2 regions of the Cellulosimicrobium sp. ES-005 genome follow, and region 2 is predicted to be linked to the other one. Evidence: riboswitches for the same ligand, from Rfam matches in the RefSeq annotation. Region 2 holds a riboswitch; the other holds the start of a gene.
The links. A riboswitch is a leader RNA that binds a small molecule or an ion and turns the genes downstream of it on or off. The one in region 2 is predicted to bind S-adenosylmethionine.
Positions count from the first base shown of each region.

Region 1: linked by a shared signal. The riboswitch ahead of ABRQ22_RS11815 (methylenetetrahydrofolate reductase) and the one ahead of ABRQ22_RS16205 (aminotransferase class V-fold PLP-dependent enzyme) in region 2 are both predicted to bind S-adenosylmethionine.

Region 1 is NZ_CP159290.1:2,680,763-2,692,251, reverse strand. It holds gene metE (5-methyltetrahydropteroyltriglutamate--homocysteine S-methyltransferase) at 1-194, opposite strand, end outside; gene ABRQ22_RS11815 (methylenetetrahydrofolate reductase) at 227-1,291, opposite strand; SAM riboswitch class I at 1,407-1,509, opposite strand; gene ABRQ22_RS11810 (hypothetical protein) at 1,906-2,649, shown strand; gene ABRQ22_RS11805 (LuxR C-terminal-related transcriptional regulator) at 2,980-5,613, shown strand; gene ABRQ22_RS11800 (sigma-70 family RNA polymerase sigma factor) at 5,633-6,217, opposite strand; gene ABRQ22_RS11795 (hypothetical protein) at 6,186-7,091, shown strand; gene ABRQ22_RS11790 (hypothetical protein) at 7,148-7,333, opposite strand; gene ABRQ22_RS11785 (hypothetical protein) at 7,614-7,799, shown strand; gene ABRQ22_RS11780 (exosortase/archaeosortase family protein) at 7,869-8,405, shown strand; gene ABRQ22_RS11775 (glycosyltransferase family 2 protein) at 8,405-9,754, shown strand; gene ABRQ22_RS11770 (hypothetical protein) at 9,818-11,449, shown strand; gene ABRQ22_RS11765 (acyltransferase family protein) at 11,446-11,489, shown strand, end outside.
Region 2 is NZ_CP159290.1:3,630,361-3,641,849, forward strand. It holds gene ABRQ22_RS16190 (O-succinylhomoserine sulfhydrylase) at 1-159, opposite strand, end outside; gene ABRQ22_RS16195 (rhodanese-like domain-containing protein) at 207-686, opposite strand; gene ABRQ22_RS16200 (hypothetical protein) at 953-1,525, shown strand; SAM riboswitch class IV at 1,570-1,685, shown strand; gene ABRQ22_RS16205 (aminotransferase class V-fold PLP-dependent enzyme) at 1,721-3,157, shown strand; gene ABRQ22_RS16210 (GNAT family protein) at 3,349-3,996, shown strand; gene ABRQ22_RS16215 (CsbD family protein) at 4,100-4,273, opposite strand; gene ABRQ22_RS16220 (GNAT family protein) at 4,365-4,955, shown strand; gene ABRQ22_RS16225 (MaoC/PaaZ C-terminal domain-containing protein) at 5,056-6,168, opposite strand; gene ABRQ22_RS16230 (3-oxoacyl-ACP reductase) at 6,165-7,544, opposite strand; gene ABRQ22_RS16235 (acetyl-CoA C-acetyltransferase) at 7,572-8,966, opposite strand; gene ABRQ22_RS16240 (TetR/AcrR family transcriptional regulator) at 9,220-10,071, shown strand; gene ABRQ22_RS16245 (acyl-CoA dehydrogenase) at 10,068-11,489, shown strand, end outside.

The DNA.
Region 1 (11,489 bases), 950 kb from region 2:
ACGAGCCGGCGCACGGTCGCGAGGCGCAGCTCGCGGGCCGTGGCCTCGAGCTCGTCGGCCGACGTCTTGCCGGCCCAGAAGGCCTCGACGGCCTTCTTGAGCTCGCGGCGGCGCCCGATGCGGGGGTAGCCGAGCACGGTGCCGGCGGGGAATCCGGCCTGGATCTGGGTAGGGGAGGGTACGGAAGTGGCCATGATCGAAACCTCTTGCTGGTCCGGAGGACCGGTCAGACGGGCGTGCCGTGCGTGGCGGCGCTCGTCGGGGGCAGGGAGGTGCCGGTGACCCACGGCCCGCTGGCCAGGTCCGGGACGAGCGGGGTGGCGGCAGCGCTGGCGCTGCCCCCGGTCCCGCGCGACCCGCCGCCGAGGTGGACACCCTCGAGCAGGTCAAGAGCGGCGCGGTGCTTGTTGAACGTGTACACGTGCAGACCGGGCGCGCCCGCGTCGAGGACGCGCTGCGCGAGGTCGACCGAGTACGCGATCCCGTAGGCGTGCTGCGCCTCCGGGTCGGGCAGGGCGTCGAGCGCGTCCAGCAGGTGCTGGGGCGCGCGCACGCCCGTGAGCTCCTCGACGCGGCGGAGCCGTGCGGGCTCCGTCGTGGGCAGCAGCCCGGCGAGGATGGGGATCGTCACGCCGGCCGCGCGGGCCTCGGCGACGAAGTCGGTGTACGACGACGCGTCGTAGAAGAGCTGCGTGATCGCGAAGCTCGCGCCGGCCTGCTGCTTCTGGAACAGGCGGCGCACCTCCTGCGTGCGCGTCGTGCCGGCGGCGGGGTTGCCGTCGCAGAACGTCGCGACGGCGATCGTCAGCGGCCGGGCCGCGCCGCGCAGCGCCGCGGCCGGGTCGGCCGCGCACCGCGACGCCTCGACCTCGCGCAGGAGCGCGACGAGCTCGGTCGACGACCGGACGCCGTCGGGCGCGGGCTGCCAGTCAGGCTGGTCGCGCGGCGGGTCGCCCCGCAGCGCGAGGAAGCTCCGCACGCCCTCGTCGAGGAAGTCGGAGATGACCTCCTCGACGTCCTCGCGCGATGCCCCGACGCACGTGAGGTGCGCGATCGGCAGCACGGGCGTGCCCTGGAGCAGGCGGCCGACGACCTGGCGAGCCGTCGCGCGGTCGGTGCCCGCCGCGCCGTACGTCACGGACACGAAGTCGGGGTGCGTCGCGACGAGACGGCGTGCCGTCTCCCAGAACTTGGGCGCCGCGTCCGGGCGCCGCGGGGGCATGAGCTCGAACGAGACCGTGGGACGTGCCGCCCCGCCGTGCGCCTGCCCGACGGCGTCCGCGACGCTCACGACGTCGCCTCGCCGGGGCGCGCCACGGCACGCGGCGCCGGGACACGGAAGGGCGCGACCGCCGTCGGGCACGTGCCCGGACGGTGCGCGAAGGATGCCTCTGAGGTCATGCGTCACTCCATCGACCCTGGCGTTAGCACCTTTGTCCTCGGGAGGCTTCCGTCGGCGGGTTGCTGCGGTGTCGTCGAGCCAGGACTCTCGACCGCTCTGGATGGTTGCCACGATCCTACGGGCCATCCGGCATACGGTCGAGGGTGCCCGTCACGTGAGACGGGATGGCGTTGCCCGGGGGTGCCGTGACGTTCGGGGACGTGGGCCGGTGTCCGCGTCCCTGGACGGCGAGAACACGGTGTGAGTGCGATCGCAACAGGGTGACCCCGGGGGTGACCGCGGGTGAAGGATGCTGTGAGTGGTATCACGGGTGGGGCCGCCAAGCATGCTCTCGCCTGCGACGATGCGCGCCGTGGCTCTCAGGAGCGCTCAACTGGACGGTCGTTCAGGTCTACCGTCGAAAGGCGTGGTCGACCCGCTCTGACATGCGATCTGCCCGGCCCCTCTTGGCGGAGTACGAACCGGGCAGATCTCTCCCTCTCAAGGAAGGACCTCACTGTCCCATGCGTATCGCATCGGGGGCAATGCTCGGCGCTGCCCTCATCCTCAGCCTGTCCGCGGCACCCGCGCTCGCTGGCGGGTCCGACTCGCCCACGCCCTACCGCGTGGCCCCGGAAGGGCTCTATCTCCCCGCGGGTGACGCGTTCCCGGACGGTGGCCACGTGAACGTCCGCTACACGGTCGAGGGCGCCGAGCGGTCGGTCGGCATCCACTTCGAGACGCTCAACGACCAGCCGTCGGGCCGGTTCGTCGGCTCGAGCTTCCTCCCGTGGTCGGCGCTCGTCCACTCGGACGACTACTGCATCACGTGGGTCCAGGTCGCCCACTACGACGAGCACTTCGGTGAAGGCGGCCAGGATCCCGTCTGCTCGAGCGTGCCGTCGGACCCGGTTGAGCCGTCAGACCCGGTTGAGCCGTCGGATCCGGTCGAGCCGTCAGACCCGGCCGAGCCGACAGACCCGGCCGAGCCGACAGGCCCGGCCGAACCGACAGGTCCGGCCGAGCCCACGCACCCGGCGGACCCGAGCGATCCGGCGGAGCCTGTCGTGCCGTCGCAGCCCGTCGACATGGTCGTGGCCGAGCCGACCACGGACGCCATACCTGGTGCGGCGCAGCCCGCGGAGAAGGGAGAGCTGGCGGCGACGGGGCTTGAGACGGTGCCGGTCGCGGCGGCGTCCGGTGCGCTGCTCCTGGCCGGTGTCCTGCTCGTTGCCGGGCGCCGCCTCGTGCGCCTCCGCGAGGGCTGAGCGGGAGCCGGTTCCCGTGAGGTCGGGCCGTCGCTCCGTCCTGTGGTCACCCTCAGGATCACCCTCCGTACCTCCTGACTTCGCCGGTCCGTGAGGTTGTATCGGGGCAGACGTAGGGCGCGCGGTAACCGTGTCGCCCTGCGTCCTTGTGCCGGGCGCATGACGGATCACCCGTCGTGACTCCGGCCGACCGACGTCTGTCAGAGGTATGGAGCGGTGGCGGAGGCGAGAGACGGCGGACGACAGCGAGAGCAGGGTTCACCCTCGATCAGCGGGTGGCAGCAGGTGCTGACCGGTCGGGAAGAGGCGGGCGGCGCGGGACGGGCCGAGGTGGAAGCGGCGCTTCGCGGTCTGCTCCCGCGTCTGGCGACGACCTCTGCGGCGATCGAGCGTCCGCTCCTTGACGACACGCTCACGAGCACCACCCGTCACGTCCTGGTCCGCGCCGCGCGCGGCTTCGGGAAGACCGTGTCGGTCGCACGGTGGTCGCGGGCCGCGCTCGCCGAGGGCCAGGTGATCGTCTGGCTCTCGGCGTCCGCGAGCGACCCGGCGCGGCGGTGCATCGGTGCCGGAGAGCTCGCGGACCGCGTTCTCGACCAGGTGCGGTACGTGCTCCGGCCCACGGGGTCCACCGATCTCGACGGCGCGGGACCCGGGCGCCTCGGGGCGCTGCTCCGCGCTCTGGGCCCGGTGACCGTCGTCGTCGACGACGTCCGTGCAGGCCATGCAGGCCTCATCGACGCGGCCTGCGCGGCGGCGGTCGCTCTCGGGGCACGGGCGGTCGTGCTGAGCACCGTCGGTCCCACGCCCGTCCGGCGGGGCACAGGCATGGTCGAGGTCGGCATGGCTGCGCTCGCATGGAGCGCGCAGGACACGGTGCGCTTCGCCCGGGTGCGAGGGATCGAGATCACCGAGGAGGTGGCGGGGCTCGTCACCGACGGACTTGGCGGCTACCCGGCGTCGATCGTCACCGCGGTGGCCGACCTGGGTTCGGGCGGTTCGGGAGGAGTCGATCTCCACGACGCGGTCCCCGCCGTCGTCCGTCGAGAGACGACGCGAGCTCTGGGGTCGTTCGTGCCTCCGGAGATCATGCCCTTCCTCCTCGACACCTGCGTCGAGCGTCGTCTCCAGGTGGACGAGCTCGACGACCTGACGGCGGTGCCGGACGCGCGCTCGACGGCTCGGCGACTCGTCGAGGGGGGGATCCTCTACCGTCATGTGGGCGCTGACGCGGGCGTGCTCGAGTACGAGCCCAGGATGCGGCAGAGCCTGCTCTCGCACCTGCGCTATCTGGATCCGGCCGGCTACGTGCGCCGCTTCCAGCAGCGTGTGGACGCTCACGTCGCCCGGGGGGCCACGTGGGCGGCCCTCTCGCGGGCGCTCGACTCCAGAGAGCCCGGAGTCGTGGACCGCGCGCTGGTCGCGACCTGGCCCGACCTGCTCGCCGTCAGCTCCGGGCCGGGCTTCGACGAGCTGTGGCGCAGCGCCGTCGAACGATGTCCGGAGAGCATCCCGGGCCGACTCCGCATCCTGCGCGCGGCGATACGACCCACGATCGGCCGCATCGAGTCGCTCGACGAGCACGACGAGCCTCTTGCCGAGGCCGTCGCGCCGACGACCGCATCGCCTGAAGCGCGGGCGTTGGACGCCTTCTGTCGGGTCGCACTCCTGCGCCGCGCCGGCCTGTACGACAAGTCCTTGCAGGCGGCACAGGGTGCGCTCGACGATCTCGGTGCCGACCGCGGCGCGCCGCGGTCGATCGGCGCGGCAGTGCTGCTCGAGCTGCAGGCGTCGATGAGCGCGCTCTGCGCAGGTCTGGTCCGGGTCGCGGCAGCGTTCGCCGACTCGGCCTCGCAGCGGGCCACACGCTCGGGTGCGCTCTCCGTCGCTGCCGTGGCGTGCGAGCTGGCGGCGGTCGCGGAGGCGTGTGGTGGTGATCTCGTGGCCGCGGACGAGTGGGTGCGCGAGTCGCGGTCCTTGCCGGCCCCGCCCGCCTGGTGGCGCGGGTGCGGGGGGGACGTCCCGTCGGTCGTCGCAGCGCTGGTCCACCTGGAGGGTCGCCGTATCGACGAGGCCAAGGCGTCGCTCGGGAGGAGCATCGAGAGGCCGGGCGGTGACCTCTGGTTCGTGCGGAGGCATGTGATGGCGGTGATGGCCGAGCTCAGCGGTACTCCGGATCTCGCGCTCGACGTCCTGGTGGCGGATGCCGCGAGGAGAGGCATGGCGGTCGAGCCCGACGCGAGCGAGCGGCGCGCACCTTTCCTGGTCGTGCAGGACGTCGCTCGCTTGCACCTGGTGGCGGGTCGCGGTGCAGCCGCCATCCGCGTCGCCGACACCCTCCCGCGGTCCGCGCCGGTCCGAGACGTCGTCAACGCCCATGCGCTCGTGGCGAGCGGGAGCCTGGTCGAGGCGTTCCGTCGCGTCGCGAGGCTCGGCGAGAGGGCCCGGCTGACGACGGGGGCTCGCATCGAGGGCCTCGCCGTCACGGCCAGCGCACTCGTGGCGCTGGGAGAGAAGGACCAGGCCCGCGCGGAGATGCGGCGGGCGTGGGGCCTTGCGCGCCGGGCGAACGCGCTGCTCGAGCTCCGGTGGGCCTCTCCTGAGGCGATGGACCTCCTGCTCGCGGACGTCGACGGTGCGGAGCGTGCCGAGCTGGAGCCGGTGGCGGAGCTTGGGCGGCGGGCCTCGCCCGAGGGCGGGACGGTCCTGCTGCCCGAGCGTCAGCTCCTCGTGCTCCAGCTCGTCGTCGACGGGCTGAGCGGCCCCGAGATCGCCCGCAGGCTCTACGTCTCGCACAACACGGTGAAGACTCAGATCCGCGAGATCTACCGTCGCCTGGGCACCCACACGCGTGCGGAGACGGTGATGCGCGCGAAGCAGCTCGGTCTCGTCGCGGCGAGCCGGGGAGCGGTCCGGCGCGGCGTGAACGCGGCCTCGGCGGCAGGTACGAAGCAACATCGATGACGGCGCCGGTCGGCCCCGGCTAGGGCTCCGTCGTCACCTGCCCGTGGTGGCGCAGATAGGCGTGTCGGAGGCGTTGCCGCGCCCGCCGCGCGAGGGACGACACGGCGTTGGGGCTGATCCCGAGCACGTCGGCCAACTCTGCGGGCGAAGCGCCCAGGACCTCGATGTGCCAGAGCACCTTCTGCCATCGTGCCGGGAGAGCGGCGAACGCGTCGAGGACGCGATGTCGCTCGATCTCGTCCAAGAGAACGTCTGGATCGTGGTGGGTCCCGTCGAGCCGGTGCAGGTCCGTCGCCCGGACGCGGTCCTGGGACCGCAGCGTGGACCACGCGACGCGTCTCACGATCGTCAGGAGGTAGGCCCGCACGTGCCGTGACGGACCGCGTCCGGCGCGGATCACACCCAGGAGGGCCGTGAAGGACTCGGCGACCACGTCGTCGGCCCAGGACGGGCCGACGAGCGCCCTGGCCACGACCAGTGCGTACGGTCGGTGAGAGCGGTAGAGCGCAGCGAACGCGTCGTCGTCGCCCTCGCGCAGCCTGGCCACGAGCTGCTCGTCCGAGAGGGGCGCCGTGAGCGAGGGCGACCCGGTGTCGAGGGTCACCTGTTCAGGGAAACGCGCGAGCGTGGCCTGCGCGCGGCAGGAGAGGGTGATTCGGCGGGCGAGCGACGTGTCGGTCCCGGTCCGTCATGAGACGGGTCCGCGGACGTCCTTCTCCACGATGACCACGACCGGGGCAGGCGCGCCGCTCGACGAGCTGTGCGAGAGGTGGCGCGCGGCGACGTTCGCAGCGGGCTGGGACGCGCTCGCGGACTGGGCGGTCCCCGCGGTGGTCCACGTGGCTGCCGCGCACCTGGGAGGCCGGGACGTCACCGGGCCTGCGCGAGCCCTCGGCATCGCTCGCGCGAACGCGGGGGTCGGTATCGCCGACGGGATCCGGGATCTGGCGGTCTTGTACTCCCTGGGCGGCGCAGGTCTGCCCGGCCCCGTCGTCGCGGCTCTCGCCGACGGGTGGGAGCGGACGTCGGGCATGCTGGGCGGGGCGGCAGCGCACGGGAGCCTGAGCGGTCTCGGGACGGTGGACGACTTCCTGAGCGGCTGTGGCGCGGTCGTCGCCTCCTATCGCCACGGCCGGGAGGGCGACGTGCCGATCGTCGTGGTGGTCGACGGCCGGGCCGGTTCGTCGGTCCCCCTCGACAGGTGGGAGCGCGACCTCGCACTCGGGGAGTCTCTGCGCCGCGTGTTCCCTCCGCCCGCACCCGCCTGCTACGTGGACGGCGTCGCCCTGGTGGTTGCCTGGCGCGTCCCCTGCGAGGATCCGGACACCACGCGGAACGTCGTTGCGACCCGTGTGCGAGACGAGCTTGCACGATGGACGGCAGGTTCGCTGAGGGTGCCTGTCCGGGTCGGTGTCGAGGCCCTCCCGGACGACTCGCGTGGGCTCGGACGGCTCGTGCAGAGACTGCTCAAGACGTAGTCCGGGGCAGCCGCCCGGACCAGGCGGGCGGGAGCAGTGTCACTCGTCGAGCTCTTCTACCACGCCGAGACGACGAGCATGACCAGCACGAGCAGGCCACCGAGGACGCAGCACACGCTGAGCACGGCGAGGAGGCGTGCTGTCCGGCGCTGTCGCCGGGGCGTCGGCGGCTTCCACGTCACGACCGGCGCTTCCCAGCCGCGCAGCTCCTCGTAGTCGTCGGTGCGGATGGCGCGGAGCACCACGTGGGTGGGTGGTGCGAAGGTTCGCGGACCGCTGCCCCACGACCAGGGAGCGACGATCTCCCGCGAGGGACGGGTCGGTTCCGCGGCTGAGCTCTTCCGGGCCATGTCTGGACAGACGCCGCCGACGCTCGAGCAACTCTATGTGACGTACATCACATCAATGCCCCATCACCGGGCTCCGAGATCCCCCGTCTGTACCCCCGAGCGACGGGCTCCACGTCCGTCGCGACTCGAATCCGCGCAGGGCGTCCCGCCCGGCTCTACGGAAGGGCAGTCCATGTACAACACCCCTGGAATCAGCACCGGCATCAGTGGGGCCACCGCGGGTGCCGGTGCGCTCGCAGTGACGGGTGCCACGACGTTCGCCTACGTCGCGCTCGCCATGGCGCTCGTCGTGGGAGGTCTGCTGCTGCTGCGGACCTCGCGCCGCCGACGTGAGGCAGTCGCTGGGGCCGAGGCCTGACCCGTGAGCGCCGCGGAGGCGACCGTACCGCTCGTGCCGGGGAGCGTCTCGCGTGTCTTCGACCGGGTGATGCGGTGGACGCTCGCCGCGGCGCTCGTCGTCGGTTCGGTGGTGGTGATCCTGCATGCGCAGGCGTTCCGCCAGCTCGAGGCGCGACTCGCGGGCGAGGTCACTGGCTTCGTCTTTGCGCGAGAGGTGCGGGTCATGACGTACGAGCCCGTCCTTGCGTTCGAACGGGTCGCGGGTGACGACGGCACATGGTTCGCGCTGCGCATCACCCCCGACTGCAGCGCGCTGTACTTCCTGGTCCCGCTCGCGCTCATCGCGGCGTTCGTGCTCGCTACAGGGCGTTCGAGCGTCGTCAGGATTGTGCTCGCGACCCTGGGGGCGGGGGTTTTCCTCGAGCTGTTGAACGTCGTGCGTGTCGAGGTGATGGTGCTCTCGATCGTCCGCTGGGGGGCTGAGGTGTTCCAGTGGGTGCACGACACGCTCGGTTCGGCGCTCATGCTCGGTGGACTCACCGTCGCACTCGTGCTCTTCTTCCGGCTTGGGTTCTTCGGTCGGCGCGGTCGCAGGACGCGCGGGGCGCAGGGTGAGCAGCCGTGATGGTCGTGCTCGACATCCTCGCGCGGGTCGTCATCAGCATCTCGATGGTCTACTTCATCCTCCTGATGGGCTCAGGACTCGTGCAGCTGCGCCGCGCGCGGGCGAGCCTCGGGGTGCAGGGCCAGGCGACCTACGGGTCGCGCGACTCGCGGGCGCACGAGCACCTCGATGTCTACTTCCTCGTCCCCTGCCTCAACGAGGACGCCGTGATCGGGCAGACCGTCTCGGCGCTGACGCTCCTGGCCGGCACGACCACCCTGGTCATCGACGACGGCTCCGACGACGACACGGCCCGCTGCGCCGAGGAGGCGGGGGGAGATCGGGTCCGGGTCCTGCGCCGCGTGCTCCCGGAGGCGCGCAAGGGCAAAGGTGAGGCGCTGAACAACGGGATCGCGTGGGTCCGTGACGACGTGGCGGCGCGGGGACTGGACCCCGGGAAGGTCGTCGTCTGCGTCATGGACGCCGACGGGCGGCTCTCGGACCACGCTCTCGAGCACGTCCTGCCGCTGTTCGAGGACGAGAACGTCGGGGGAGTGCAGCTCCAGGTGCGCATCCGCAACCGGGGTTCCTTCCTCACCCGGTACCAGGACTACCAGTTCTGGGGCATCGCCGCGGTGACGCAGTTCGGGCGCCAAGCAACGGGCACCGTCAGCCTCGGCGGCAACGGGCAGTTCGCACGGTTGTCGGCGTTGGACGACGCGGGCGAGAAGCCGTGGTCCGCCTCGCTGACCGAGGACCTCGATCTCGCGATCACGCTCGCGCTGAAGGGGTGGGAGCTGCAGACCACGCCGCACGCCTCTGTCGACCAGCAGGCGGTGGAGAAGCTCCCCCTGCTCGTCAAGCAGCGGACCCGCTGGTACCAGGGGCACATGATGGCGATCAAACGTGTCCCGGAGATCTGGCGCGCCCGTGACCTGAGCAACGCGAAGGCGCTCGAGCTCACGTCGTACTGCCTGGTCCCGTGGGTGCTCGACCTCCCGTGGTCGATCCTCTTCCACTACTGCCTCCTCATGCTCGGGCTGAACTGGGACCAGATCGCCGTCGTCGCGGGCGGTGACAGTGTCGCGGTACTCGTGCTGGCGACGGTGTTCTACCTCTTCGCCTTCCTGCCGGCTCTCGCGACGGGATGGGTGTACTACCGGCGGGACAAGCGGTGGGGAGTGCTCAAGAGCCTGCTCATGGGCAACTCGTTCATCCTCATGAACTACCTGTCGTTCGCGTGCGTCTGGAAGGCACTGGCCCGCATCCTGCGTGGCGAGACGTCCTGGGACAAGACCGCCCGCGTGCGCGAAGGTGCAGCCGCCGTCGACGGGCCGAGCCCTCAGCCCGTCGTCGCGACCGCTGGCTGAACGCCTGGCATGCCCGAGCAGGACCGCCCGTCACGTCCGGCCGGGCGCTCCGTCAGTCGGGGCATGACGACGACCTGGAGCCTCATCGAGCCTGACGAGGCGCGCAGCACCGACCCGACCACAGAGAGCTCACGGCGGCACGTCCGCACCGATCCCGGCGTCGAGTCCGACCGCCCCCGGGGGCTCGCGGTCCTCCTCGGAGGGATCGTGGCGCTGCTCGTCGCGGTCCGCGCGCTCGTGCCGGGCCCGATCGGGCTTGCCGACGACGGTGGCGCCGTCCGGTACGCCTGCCAGACCGGGCTCACGGCAGATACGGCGGGCGGCCCCCGCTTCTTCGACTTCGCGATCCTGCGCTGGTCCGTCGGCGATGCGGCCACCGGGAGCGAGGGGTGCCCCGCGCACGCGAGCAGCGTGACGTGGCTCGCGGGAGCGCTGCGGTGGATGACCGGGCTCCTCGGCCAGGACGTCGTCGACCTGCGGGTCGTCTCGCTGCTCTACGCGGCGCTCTGCGGCCTTCTCGTCGCCCTCGTCCTGCTCGTGATCGGCGGCTCGGTGCGCCGCCAGGTGGTCGTCGCAACGGGTCTGCTGCTCGTAGTGGCTGACGCGGCGTTCGTCGGGTTCGCGGGGTCGCTCTACGCCGAGTCGACGGCGGTGCTGGGCGTGCTCCTGCTCGCCGCCGGGCTCGTCCTGGTGGACTCCCGGGGTCCGCGGGCGTGGGTCGGGCTGGTGGTCGCCGTGCTCGGGTCAGCCCTGGTCGCCGGAGCGCGGTCGACGACCGCGGTGCTGGCGGTGCCGGTGGCCATCTACGTGGCGATCGTCTGGTGGCGACGCGGGAGCCGCATTGACCGTCGACGGTGGGCGGCGCGCCTCGCGCACCACGGGGTGGCCGTGGCCGCCGTCCTCGCACTGGTCGCACCGGCCGTCTGGACCGTCGCCGGAGAGTCGGAGCGGGCACGGGTCGCGGAGACCTGGGCGATGCTGACGCAGCGCGGTCTGCTCGATCCGGAGGCGGCGTCCGCGGAGCTGCGTTCCACCGGGCTGACGCCCGGCGCGGTGGACCTCGCGACGACGTCGCCCACGACGTTCGAGAGCAGCGACGAGCGAGAGGCCAACGCCGGCGTGCTCAGGCCGTCGACCGTGTGGTCCTTCCTCCTCGCCCATCCCGGACGGGCCGTCAGCGCGCTAGACGACGCCGCGCGCGACTACCTCACTCCTCGACCGGCAGGTCTCGGTTCCTACCCCGTCGATTCGCAGATGCCGCCGAAGGCCCAGGATAACCGCGTCGTGGTGGTCTCGTCGGTCACGGGATGGTTCGCGGGCGGAGGGCTCATCGTCCTCGGTGCCGGCTGGGCGCTCGTCGCGCTGGCGGCGTTCCGGCGCGCACGGTCCACGAACACCGTCGCGTCGACGCGGAGCGCCGCACGGGCATCCCTCGTCCTGCTCGCCGGGTCCATGCTCGGAACGGCCACGGTCGCGTTCGGCGTCGGCGTCGCACCCGACCGGGCGGTGGTGCCCGCTGCCCTGAGCGGGCTGCTAGCGGTGGTGCTGCTGGTGGCGTCCCGCCCGAGCGGTCCGTCCCCTGTCGTCGCGGGCTTGCGCTGGGCGGCGTCGCGCGGCGCGACCGCACTCTCGGGGGCGAGCACGGCACTGCGGGAGAGCGCGGCACGGCGCGGGTCGGACGGCGCGCGCCGGTGACGATCACGCGAAGCATGGTCGGCGCTCCTGCGGGTGTGGT
Region 2 (11,489 bases):
GAACCGGTCGAGCTCGCCCTTGAACGCCGCCTCGGCGTCGGCGGCGCGGTCGTACGTGTACCCCTGTGTGAGGAACAACGCCTCGGAGGTCTCCTGGAACTCCGTGCGGTGGTGGCCGCCGCGCACGGCGAGCGTCGCGGGGCGCGCGCTCGCGGGCAGGGGCTTGCGGCCGGAGCCGCCGGGGACGCTCCCGGGCTGCGCGGCGCTCACCGGGCGGCCTCGTCGTAGGTCGTGGTGGGCAGGCCGCGCACCTTCCAGCCCTCGACGTCGCGCAGGCCCGAGAGCCCCTGGGCGCCCTCGAAGCCCTCGAGCACGTTGTACGACGGCCCGAGACCGGCGGCCGTGGCCGCGCGCGCGGCGCCGATCGACCGCTGGCCCGAGCGGCACAGGAACACGACGGGACGCTCGTCGCCGGGCGTGAGACCCGCCTCGACGAGCTGGTTCACGAAGCGCGGGTTGGGCCCGGCCGGGGTCACCCACTCGTCGAACACGACGTCGCGGTCGAGGTCCGTGGCGTCGGGAACGCCGATGGTGCGCCACTCGCCCTCGGTGCGGACGTCCACGAGGACGGCGCGCTCGTCGTTCGTCAGCAGGTCCCACGCCTGCTGGGGGGTGAGGTCGCCGGCGTAGCCGACGGCGGGTCGCGCGTCGGGTACGGCCGACGTCTGCTGGGACTGGTCGCTCATGAGTCCTCCTCCATCGATCGTGGCAGTAGCACCCTGCGCCCGGCCGCCTCGCGACGGACCGGGGGGTTGCTGCGGCGTCGACGTGCCACGTCACTCGGCCGCTCCGGATGGTTGCTCGGGATCGTACGCCACCCGTCCGACGCGTGGAACGCCCGTCTCGGGGAGCGGCCTCCGGGAGGGGGTGCCCGACGTCGGACGGTCGCGCTAGCGTGATCGCGCGCCGGGGCGGGGGTCCCGGGAGAGAAAGGGGGGAGACGGTGGCCAGCGTGCGACGACGGGCGGTGGGCGCGGCCGTGGCGGCCGGCGTGGTCGGGACGGGCGTCGTCCTGCTGTGGACGGCGCCCGGAGGCGAGGACGCCCCGCAGACGGTGGTGCACGTCGTCGGGGACGCGGTCCCCGGGCTGCCCACCGAGCGGCCGCGGGTCGTCCAGGTCGAACCCGACGAGGACCTCGTCTCGCCCTTCCCCTCCCGAGAGGCGCTCGACGGTGACGCGCACACGGGGGAGCCGATCGACCTGGCCGAGCACACCGTCGGCGGGTACGAGGGCTGGTGGACCTCGGACGGCGACGGCGAGGCGTGCGACGCCTACGCCGACGCGCACCCGGAGGTCGTGCTGGTCAGCACGCGCACCGGTGAGGTCGTCGAGGCGCACACGAACGGCGTACGGCTCCAGCGTCCTCCGCAGACGCCACCGGGAGACCCTGCCGAGTGGCCGCCCGACTCGGTCGTCGTCCTCGACGCGCGGACCGGCGCGGTGCTCGACGCGTTCGAGGTCGACGAGTCCGGGTGGCGCCTCGACCTGCCCATGGACTGCGTCCCGCCATCCGAGACACCGTGACCACCGGTTGACACGCTCCGTCCCGCGCGCACATCCTGGACGCAGGTCATGAGTGCCAGCGTGAAACCCCGGTTTGCTGGCCGGCAACCCTCCTCTCGCGGCGGGGTGCCCCGGGTGACGACCAGGCCGTACGCCGACCGGCGCGCGGCAAGCGCGGGGATCACCGTCCCCGGACTGCCCTCGGAGGACTGTGTCATGACTGCTCTCGCCCACGTCTCGTGTCCGACCGAGGTCTCGGAGGCCCCCGACCTCGCAGCGGTCGCCGGCGCGCCCGCGCTCCTGCCCGTCGTCGGCGCGGACACGCTCGTCCCGCTCGTCGACGGCCGGAGCGTCCCGTACGCGAACCTCGACGTGGCGGCGTCGGCGCCGGCGCTCCGCTCGGTCGCGGACCGCGTGACCGAGGTGCTGCCGCTCTACGCGAGCGTGCACCGGGGCGCCGGGTACCTGTCGCAGGTCTCGACCGCGCTCTACGAGGCCTCGCGCCGCACGATCGGCGCGTTCGTCGGCGCGCGCGAGGACGACGTCACGGTCGTCACGCGCAACACGACCGACTCGCTCAACCTGCTCGCGGGCTGCGTCCCGGCGAACGCGGACGGGACGCCCGGGCGCGTGCTCGTCCTCGACGTCGAGCACCACGCGAACCTCCTGCCGTGGCAGCGCACGGGCGGCGCGACGGTCCTCGCCGGCGGCGCGTCCGTTGCGGAGACGCTGTCCGGCCTGCGCACCGAGCTCGCACGCTTCCCGTACGCGCTGGTCGCCGTGACCGGGGCGTCGAACGTCACGGGCGAGTCGCTCCCCGTCGCGGACGTCGTGCGGGCCGCCCACGACGCCGGCGCGCGCGTCGTGCTCGACGGCGCCCAGCTCGTCCCGCACCGCGGGTTCTCCCTCGCGGGCTCCGGGGTCGACTACGTCGCGTTCTCCGGACACAAGACGTACGCGCCGTTCGGCGCAGGCGCGCTCGTGGGTCGCCGCGACTGGCTCGACGCGGGGACCCCGTACCTCGCCGGGGGCGGGGCGGTGCGGCAGGTCGCTCTCACCGGCACGCAGTGGCAGACGGCGCCCGCGCGCCACGAGGCAGGGTCGCCGAACGTCGTGGGCGCCGCGGCGCTCGCGGCCGCGTGCGACGCGCTCGCGGCGCTCGACCCGGCCGACCTCCACGCCCACGAGGCGACCCTGCGCGCCGCGCTCGTCGCGGGCGTCTCGGCGGTCCCGGGCGTGCGCGTCGTGCGGGTCTGGGAGGACGCCGTCGACCCGGTCGGCGTCGTGACGTTCTCCGTCGAGGGCCACGACCCGGGCCTCGTCGCCGCGTACCTCTCCGCCGAGCACGGCATCGGCGTGCGCGACGGTCGCTTCTGCGCCCACCCGCTGCTCGCGCGCCTCGGGTACGACGCGGGCGCCATCCGGGCGTCGGTCGGTGTCGGGACGACGGGTGCCGACGTCGTCCGCCTCGTCGAGGCCGTGCGGTCGTACGTGGAACAGGGGCCGACGACGCGGTACGAGGTCGTCGACGGCTGCTGGGCCGTCGCCGACGACCCGCGCCCGGTACCGGCGGGCTCGGGCCTGGAGGGCCTCTTCGCGACCGCCGCGGCGGGCTTCCTCGCCGACGCCGCGGGGTGCGGCCCCGCCGCATGACCACGAGATAGCGACCTCCCGCCGAGGGAGCGACGTGCAGCCCCGTCGAGGCACCGGACGTCGCTACCTCGGACGGGCGTCGCTCTCTCGCGGCCGCTCGGGCAGCTGTTCACCCGAGCGTCGACGAGCGTTGTCCACCGTGTCGCCGGAGCCTCTTGGCGGCGTCGTCCGCGTGTGCTCTGATATGCGCTGTGCTGCACGACGTCGTCCTCTCGGGGCACGGCTTCCGCCTGGAGCCGTTGGCCCTGGAGCACGCTGAGACACTGGCCGGCCTCGTCGACGAGGCGATGTGGTCAGGCATGAGCATCCCCATGCCCTTCGGGGTCGCGGGGATGGCCGAGCTGGTGGCCGCGACGCGCGCCGCGCCCGACCTGACGGGCTTCGTCGTGCGCGCCACCGGCCCCGACGGGGCCCCGGGCGACGTGCTCGGCAGCACGGCGTTTCGCGACCTGTCGCTCGTCGACCGCCGGGTCGAGGTCGGCCGGACGTTCTACGCCCGCTCCACGTGGGGGAGCCTCGTCAACCCCGTGACCAAGTGGCTGTTGCTGCGGCACGCGTTCGAGACGTGGGACGTGCACCGTGTCGGCTTCCGCGTCGACACGCGCAACACGCGCTCGCTCGGGGCCATGCGGCGGCTCGGCGCCTACGAGGAGGGCGTCATGCGCGGCCACCGCACCGCGCCCGACGGGACGCGCGCCGACTCCGTGATGTTCTCGATCCTCGCGCCCGAGTGGCCGACCGTCGAGGTCGGCCTCCTGGAGCGCATCAACGCGCCACGCGTCGTGCCCGTGCTCGCCCCGGCGCACCCGGTGGCCCCGCTCCCGCTCGCCGCGTCGTAGACCCGTCGCCCCGGCCGGCAGGCTCGACGGCGGTGCCGCGGACGCGGAACGCCGCGAGGGCCCCGCCGGAGCGGAGCCCTCGCGAGCAGATCAGGGGCAGGGACTAGCGGTCGAACGCGTCCTTGACGTCGTCGCCCGCCTGCTTGACGTCAGCCTTCGCCTGGTCCTTCTTGCCCTCGGCCTCGAGCCGCTCGTTGTCCGTGAGCTTGCCCGCGCCCTCCTTGAGCTTGCCACCCGCCTCCTCGGCGGCGTGCTTGGCCTTGTCTCCGAGTCCCATGAGTGCTCCTCTCGTCGGTACCGCTCGACCGTAGGCACGGTCCCGGTCGCTCGCACGCGGTCGGGCACCCCGGGTGTGGTGGGATGTGCGGGTGCTGCACGACACCACCCTCGAAGGCTTCGGAGTCCGCCTCGTCCCGCTCGACGAGAGCCATGCGCCCGCGCTCGGAGCGCTCGTCGACGACGGCATCTGGGCCGGCATGTCCAGCCGCGTGCCGAGCGGGACCGACGCGATGGCCGGGTACGTCCGGGACGCCGTCGCCGCCCCCGGGAGGCTCGCGTTCGCCGTCGTCGGCCCCGGGACCGATGCCGCGACCGACGGCGCCGACGTCGTCCGCGGGTCGACGTCCCTCTACGAGTGGGTGCCCTCCCAGGGCCGGATCGAGCTCGGCTCGACGTTCTACGCGCGCGAGTGGTGGGGCGGCGTGACCAACCCGGCGTGCAAGTACCTGCTGCTGCGGCACGCGTTCGAGGACCTGGGCGTCGCGCGCGTCGCGCTGCGGGCCGACGCGCGCAACAGCCGGTCCATCGGCGCGATCCGGCGTCTGGGCGCCGTGCCCGAGGGCGTGCTCCGCAGCCACCGCGTCGCGCCCGACGGGTCGCGCCAGGACACCGCCTACTTCTCGGTCCTGCTCGACGAGTGGCCGACCGTCCGCGACGGCCTGCTGGCCCGTCTGGCCTGATCGGCGGGCTCGCCGAGCACGAGCCTCCGTGGCGTCGAGAACGGGTTGGTGTCGCTATCCGCTCGACAGCGACACCAACCCCGTGTTCGGCAGCGGGGCGTCAGGGGCGGGGGGTGACCCGGCCTGCGAGGTGGAGGCGGCCCTTGCCGTCCCACGCCTGGTAGACGACGCCCGTCGTCGGGTCGCCCGCGCCGTCCGGTACGGCGGGCGGGACCTGCCCGACGGCGTCCCGCACCGCGGCGGGCACGTCGCCCGCCGGGCGCAGCGCCACGTCGACGGTGCTCGGCAGGAGGACCGGCTTGGCGAACGAGACCGTCCAGTCGTAGGCGTCACCGCGGCGGGGCCCCGACTCGGCGAGCGCCCGCGCGGCGGTGTACATGCCGTGCGCGATGGCGCGCGGGAACCCGAACGCCTTGGCGCCGAGCCCCGACGTGTGGATCGGGTTCCGGTCGCCGGAGACGGCCGCGTACGCGCGGCCCGTCCCGGCGCCGAGCGCCCAGCGCGCCGTCGGGAGCGGCGCGACGAAGGCGTCGACGCCCGAGGTGGCCTCGGTGTCCTCGTCCGCCGGGTCGCCTGGGAGCGTGACGCCCTTCGCGAGGTACGTCGAGACGCCGCGGTACGCGAGCGTCGTCGCCGACAGGCCGCTGCCCGCCGCGCGCTCGTCGTCGGTGCGCTCGACGGAGACCTCGGTGACGAGGTCCACCTGGACCCCGCGCCGGTGCGGCCGCAGCCGCTCCGCCCAGGCGCGCACCTCGAGCGTGTCCCCGAGCCGCACCGGACGCAGCACGGACACCGCGTTCGCGAGGTGCACCATGCCGAGCAGCGGCAGCGGGAAGTCCGTCCGGACCATGACGGCCGTCGCGAGGGGGAAGCCGAGCACGTGCAGGTACCCGGCGGGCAGCACCTCCGACGGGGCCTCGCCCACGAGGCGCGCGTACCGCGCGAGGTGCGCGGCGCTGCCCACGTGGCCGGGCGCGGCGTCGTCGCCCGTCGGCACGCCCGCGACGCGGTACGTGACGTCGGGCAGCGCGAGGTCGCGTCGGCCGCCGCCCCCGGGGAGGCGGTGCGCCGCCGCGATCCGGCCCGACGCCGCGACCCCGCGCACGTACAGCCCGCCGAGCCCCGGGATCGCGGGCAGCGTCTCGACGCGCGCGGGGGCGGTCCCGGCGGGAGCGGCAGCGGCGCCGTCGGGCGACCTGGGCGCGGCGGTCACCGGCCCACCACGTTCTGCCCGCACACGCGCAGCACCTGCCCGTTGACGCCCGCGGCCCCGGGCGACGCGAGGAACGCGATCGCCTCGGCGACGTCCACGGGCTGGCCGCCCTGCTGGAGCGACGCGACGCGACGCGCGACCTCGCGCTGGACGAACGGGATCGACGCCGTCATGTCCGTCTCGATGAACCCCGGCGCGACGGCGTTCGCCGTGCCCCCGACCTCGGCGAGACGACGCGCGAACGCCCGCGTGTGGCCGATGACGCCCGCCTTCGAGAACGCGTAGTTCGCCTGGCCGCGGTTGCCCGCGATGCCGCTCGTCGACGCGAGCGACACGACGCGCGGCGCGGACGAGAACCCGTTCGCGCCGAGCAGGTACTCCGTGATGCGGAGCTGCGCGGCGAGGTTCACCGCGATCACGGCGTCCCACTTGTCCGCGGACATGTTGGCGAGCAGCTTGTCGCGCAGGATCCCCGCGTTGTGCACCAGGACGTCGAGCCCGCCGTGCCGCGCGCGGGCGTGCTCGAGGATGCGCGCGCCCGCGTCGTCGGCGGTCACGTCGAGCTGCAGCGCCGTGCCCCTGATCTCGTTCGCGACCTTGGCGAGCGCCTCGCCCGCCGCGGGCACGTCCACCACGACCACCTTCGCGCCGTCGCGCGCGAGCGTCCGGGCGACCTGCGCGCCGATGCCGCGCGCCGCGCCGGTCACGACGGCGACCTTGCCGGCGAGCGGCTGGTCGGCTCCGGCGGCCGTCCCACCCGCCGAGGGAGAGCCCTGGTCCGCGGGCGTGGCGGCGCCGACCCGGAGGAGCTGGCCGTCGACGAACGCGGACCTGGCGGACAGGAAGAAGCGGAGGGTCGCGAGGACGCTCGGGCTGTCGAGGGGGGCGTCGTCGGTCACCTGGATGCCGTTGCCGGTCGCGCCGTAGCGCAGCTCCTTCGCGACGGAGCGCAGGAACCCGTCGACGCCCTCGCGGGCGGCGGCGAGCTCGGGAGAGTCGGTGTCGGCGGGGGCGCGCGAGATCGTCACGACGCGGCCGTTCGGCGCGAGGCGGCGCAGCGTCGCCGAGAGCGCCATGACGGGCGCCGACGCGTCCTCCGGGCGCTCGATCTCGCTGAGCACGACGACGACCGCGCCCCAGCGGGTCGTGTCGTCCGGGGTCTGGCGGACGTCGAGGTCCCAGGCGAGCAGGGCCTCGGCGACGCGGTCGGCGTCGTCGCGCACGCCTGGCGTCCCGCCGAGGACGAGCACGGGCCCGACGGTGAGCGGGTCGCCCGCACGGAAGCGGCGCAGGACCGCGGGGCGCGGGAGGCCCAGCTTCTTGGCGAGCGTCTTCGTGAAGCCGGAGTTGACGGCCTGGACGTAGGAGTCGGTCACGGTGGTTCCTCTCGGGTCGTCGGGCCGTCAGGCGGGGGTGTCGGTCGCGGGGACGGACTCGAGGATCGCGGCGACGCCGAGACCACCCGCGGCGCACACGGAGATCAGCGCCCGTGCGGGCGCCCCGGTCTCGGCGGTGCGCTGCGCGAGGAGCTTGGCCGCCGTCGCGACGATGCGGCCGCCGGTCGCGGCGAAGGGGTGGCCCGCGGCGAGCGAGGAGCCGTTGACGTTGAGCCGCGAGCGGTCGATCGACCCGAGCGCGCCGTCGAGACCCAGCTCGGTGCGGCAGTACTCGTCGTCCTCCCAGGCCTTGAGCGTCGTGAGGACCGTGGAGGCGAACGCCTCGTGGATCTCGTACAGGTCGAAGTCGCCGAGCGCGAGGCCGTTGCGCGCGAGCAGGCGCGGGACGGCGTGCGCGGGGGCCATGAGGAGGCCCTCGTGGCCGTGCACGAAGTCGACCGCGGCGGTCTCGGCGTCGACGACGCGCGCGAGGAGCGGCAGGTCCCGCTCGCGCGCCCAGTCGGCCGACGCGAGCAGGACGGTCGACGCGCCGTCGGTCAGCGGCGTCGAGTTGCCCGCGGTCATGGTCGGGGTGACGCCCTCGAGGCGCTTGCCGTACACGGGCTTGAGCGCGGCGAGCTTCTCGAGCGACGAGTCGGTGCGCAGGTTGTCGTCGCGCACGAGGCCGCGGAAGGGGGTGACGAGGTCGTCGAAGAACCCGGCGTCCCACGCGGCCGCGAGGTGCTCGTGGCTCGCGAGCGCGAGCTCGTCCTGCGCCTCGCGCTCGATCCCCCAGCGTGCCGTCGTGATCGCCTGGTGCTCGCCCATCGACAGTCCGGTGCGCGGCTCGTCCGTCGCGGGGGTCAGGGGCGCGAGGTCGGCGGGGCGGACCTTGGCGAACGCCTTGACGCGCTGGCCGAACGTCTTGGCGTGGCTCGCCTCCAGCAGCGCGCGACGCAGGCCCTCGCTCACGGCGATCGGGGCGTCGGACACGGTGTCGGAGCCTCCCGCGACGCCCGACTCGACCTGGCCGAGCCGGATCTTGTTCGCGACGGCGATCGTCGCCTCGAGGCCGGTCGCGCAGGCCTGCTGGAGGTCGTAGGCGGGGGTCTCGGGGGAGAGGGACGAGCCGAGCACGGACTCGCGGACGAGGTTGAAGTCGCGCGAGTGCTTGAGCACGGCGCCGCCGACGACCTCCCCGAGCCGCTCGCCCTGGAGGCCGAAGCGCGCGACGAGCCCGTCGAGCGCGGCCGTGAACATCTCCTGGTTGCTCGCGGACGAGTACTTCTTGCCGGCGCGCGCGAACGGGATGCGGTTCCCGCCGACGACCCAGGCGTCGCGGGGGGCGCCCGGGGTGCTGGTCGCCGGGACGTGCTCGGGGGCCTGCTCGGGGGTCTGGCGGGGGCTGGTGCGGTTGGCCACTGTGCCTCACTTCCTGTCCGTGCTCGCTGCGCTGCGTCGGTCCCGGCCCGGGAGTGAGCCTCTGCACGAGATCGACGGCGATGCCGCGGTCGACGCCGCGCGGAGGCGAGGGGAGAGGGCCGGCTGGTGTCCAATACCAAGAGTACCTGATACTCTCGGTTTCGTGAGTCGGGTCACAGGGCCGTGCCCTGCCCGACGCGGTGCCGCGGAACAGGCACCGACGACATCGAGGTCGGGCGCAACGGAGGGCGACGTGAACACAGGTGCCGACGCGCGAGCGGCCACCCGAGGACGGGTGCAGCCGGGCGCGGCGGTGGACGGCCGGTCGACCCGCTGGGACGAGCACCGGGCGGCGCGCCGCGCGGAGCTCATCCGGGCGGCGAGCAAGGCCGTGCACCGCGGGGGCCCCGGGGTCTCCATGGACGAGATCGCGGCGGCGTCAGGGACGTCGAAGTCGATCATCTACCGCTACTTCGACGACAAGACGGGACTGCAGGTCGCGCTCGGCTCCGCCGTCGTGGGGCAGATGCACGACGCGCTGACCCAGGCCGCCGAGTCGGCCGAGACCCCCAAGCGCGCGCTGCGCGCGATGGTCGGCGTCTACCTCGAGATGATCGAGAGCTCGCCGAACGTGTACTACTTCGTCACCCGGACGAGCGCCGTCGCGGGGACGGAGGAGCCCGCCGCGCAGCTCGCCGCGAGCGGGCTCACGAACGGGACGACCGGCGCGAGCCGCGCACCCCTCGCGGCGTTCCTCGACTCGGTGATCGAGCTCGTCGCCGAGCCGTTCGCGCGCGTCACCGACGTCTCTCCCGCCGACGCCGCAGCCTGGGCCGCGGGCGCCGTCGGGTTCGTGCGGGGCGCCGGGGAGTGGTGGCTCGGCCATCGCGACCGGGCCGACGTCCCGGACCGCGAGCAGCTCACCGAGCGCGTCGCCGCCTGGCTCTGGGCCGGGCCGGTCGGCGTCCTCTCCCACAACCCGGGCACCCCCCGCTCCCACGGCGACCGGCGCACGTCGCCCGCGACCCGTCGCGACGGCGTCCGCCCCGCCACCGACCGCCCTGAGCACCCGGCGACCGCCTCAGAACTCAAGGAGATCCCATGACCGCCACGTCCGACCGTCCCGCCCTCGCGCAGCGCGCGTCGACCACGGGTGACGCGAGCGCGACGCCGCACGGCGAGGCCCGCGTCGACGTCGCCTCCCTCGAGAAGCTTCTGCTCGGCCGGTGGGCGGACCTGCGCGCGACGGCGCGCGCCACCGCGGGCGAGGAGGCGTTCCAGCGCATCGAGGGCCTGACCCTGCGCGAGCACCGCGAGCGCGTGCTGGAGCAGATGCGCCTGCTCGTCGGCAAGGGGCAGGTCTGGCGCGGGTACCCCGAGCGCCTCGGCGGCGCGGACGACGCGGGCGGCAACCTCGCCGGGTTCGAGGAGCTCGTCGCGGCCGACCCGTCGCTCCAGATCAAGGCGGGCGTCCAGTGGGGCCTGTTCGGTGCGGCGATCCTGCACCTCGGCACGCCCGAGCAGCAGGACCGCCTCCTCCCGGGCGCGATGGACCTCTCGGTGCCCGGCGCGTTCGCGATGACGGAGATCGGCCACGGGTCCGACGTCGCGAGCATCGGCACCACCGCGACCTACGACCCGGAGACCGAGGAGTTCGTCATCCACACCCCGTTCCGCGGGGCGTGGAAGGAGTTCCTCGGCAACGCGGGCGTGCACGGCGTCGCGGCGGTCGTGTTCGCGCAGCTGGTCACGAAGAACGTCAACCACGGCGTGCACGCGTTCTACGTGCCGATCCGCGACGTCGAGGGGGAGCGCGACGAGCTCGGGCGCCTGCCGTTCCTGCCGGGCGTGGGTGGCGAGGACGACGGCCAGAAGGGCGGCCTCAACGGCATCGACAACGGCCGACTGCACTTCGACCACGTGCGGATCCCGCGCACCGACCTGCTCGCCCGCTACGGCTCGGTCGACGCCGACGGCACGTACTCGAGCCCGATCGAGAGCCCGGGACGCCGGTTCTTCACGATGCTCGGGTCGCTCGTGCAGGGGCGCGTGTCCCTCGACGGCGCCGCCGTGACGGCCTCGAAGCTCGGCCTCGCGATCGCGGTGCGGTACGCGAACGAGCGCCGCCAGTTCACGGGGGCGAGCGCCACCGAGGAGGTCGTGCTCCTCGACTACGGCACGCACAAGCGCCGCCTGATCGTGCCGATCGCGGAGACGTACGCCGCGCACTTCGCGCACGACCGCCTGCTCGACCTGTTCCACTCCGTGTTCTCGGGCGAGGAGGACACCCCGGAGCAGCGGGAGGACCTCGAGACGACGGCCGCCGCGCTCAAGGCGACGAGCACGCGGTTCGCGCTCGACGTGCTCCAGGAGACGCGCGAGGCGTGCGGCGGGGCCGGGTTCATCACGGCCAACCGCATCACGAGCCTGCGCGCCGACCTCGACGTCTACGCGACGTTCGAGGGCGACAACACCGTGCTGCTCCAGCTCGTCGCCAAGCGCCTGCTCGCCGACTACGGCAAG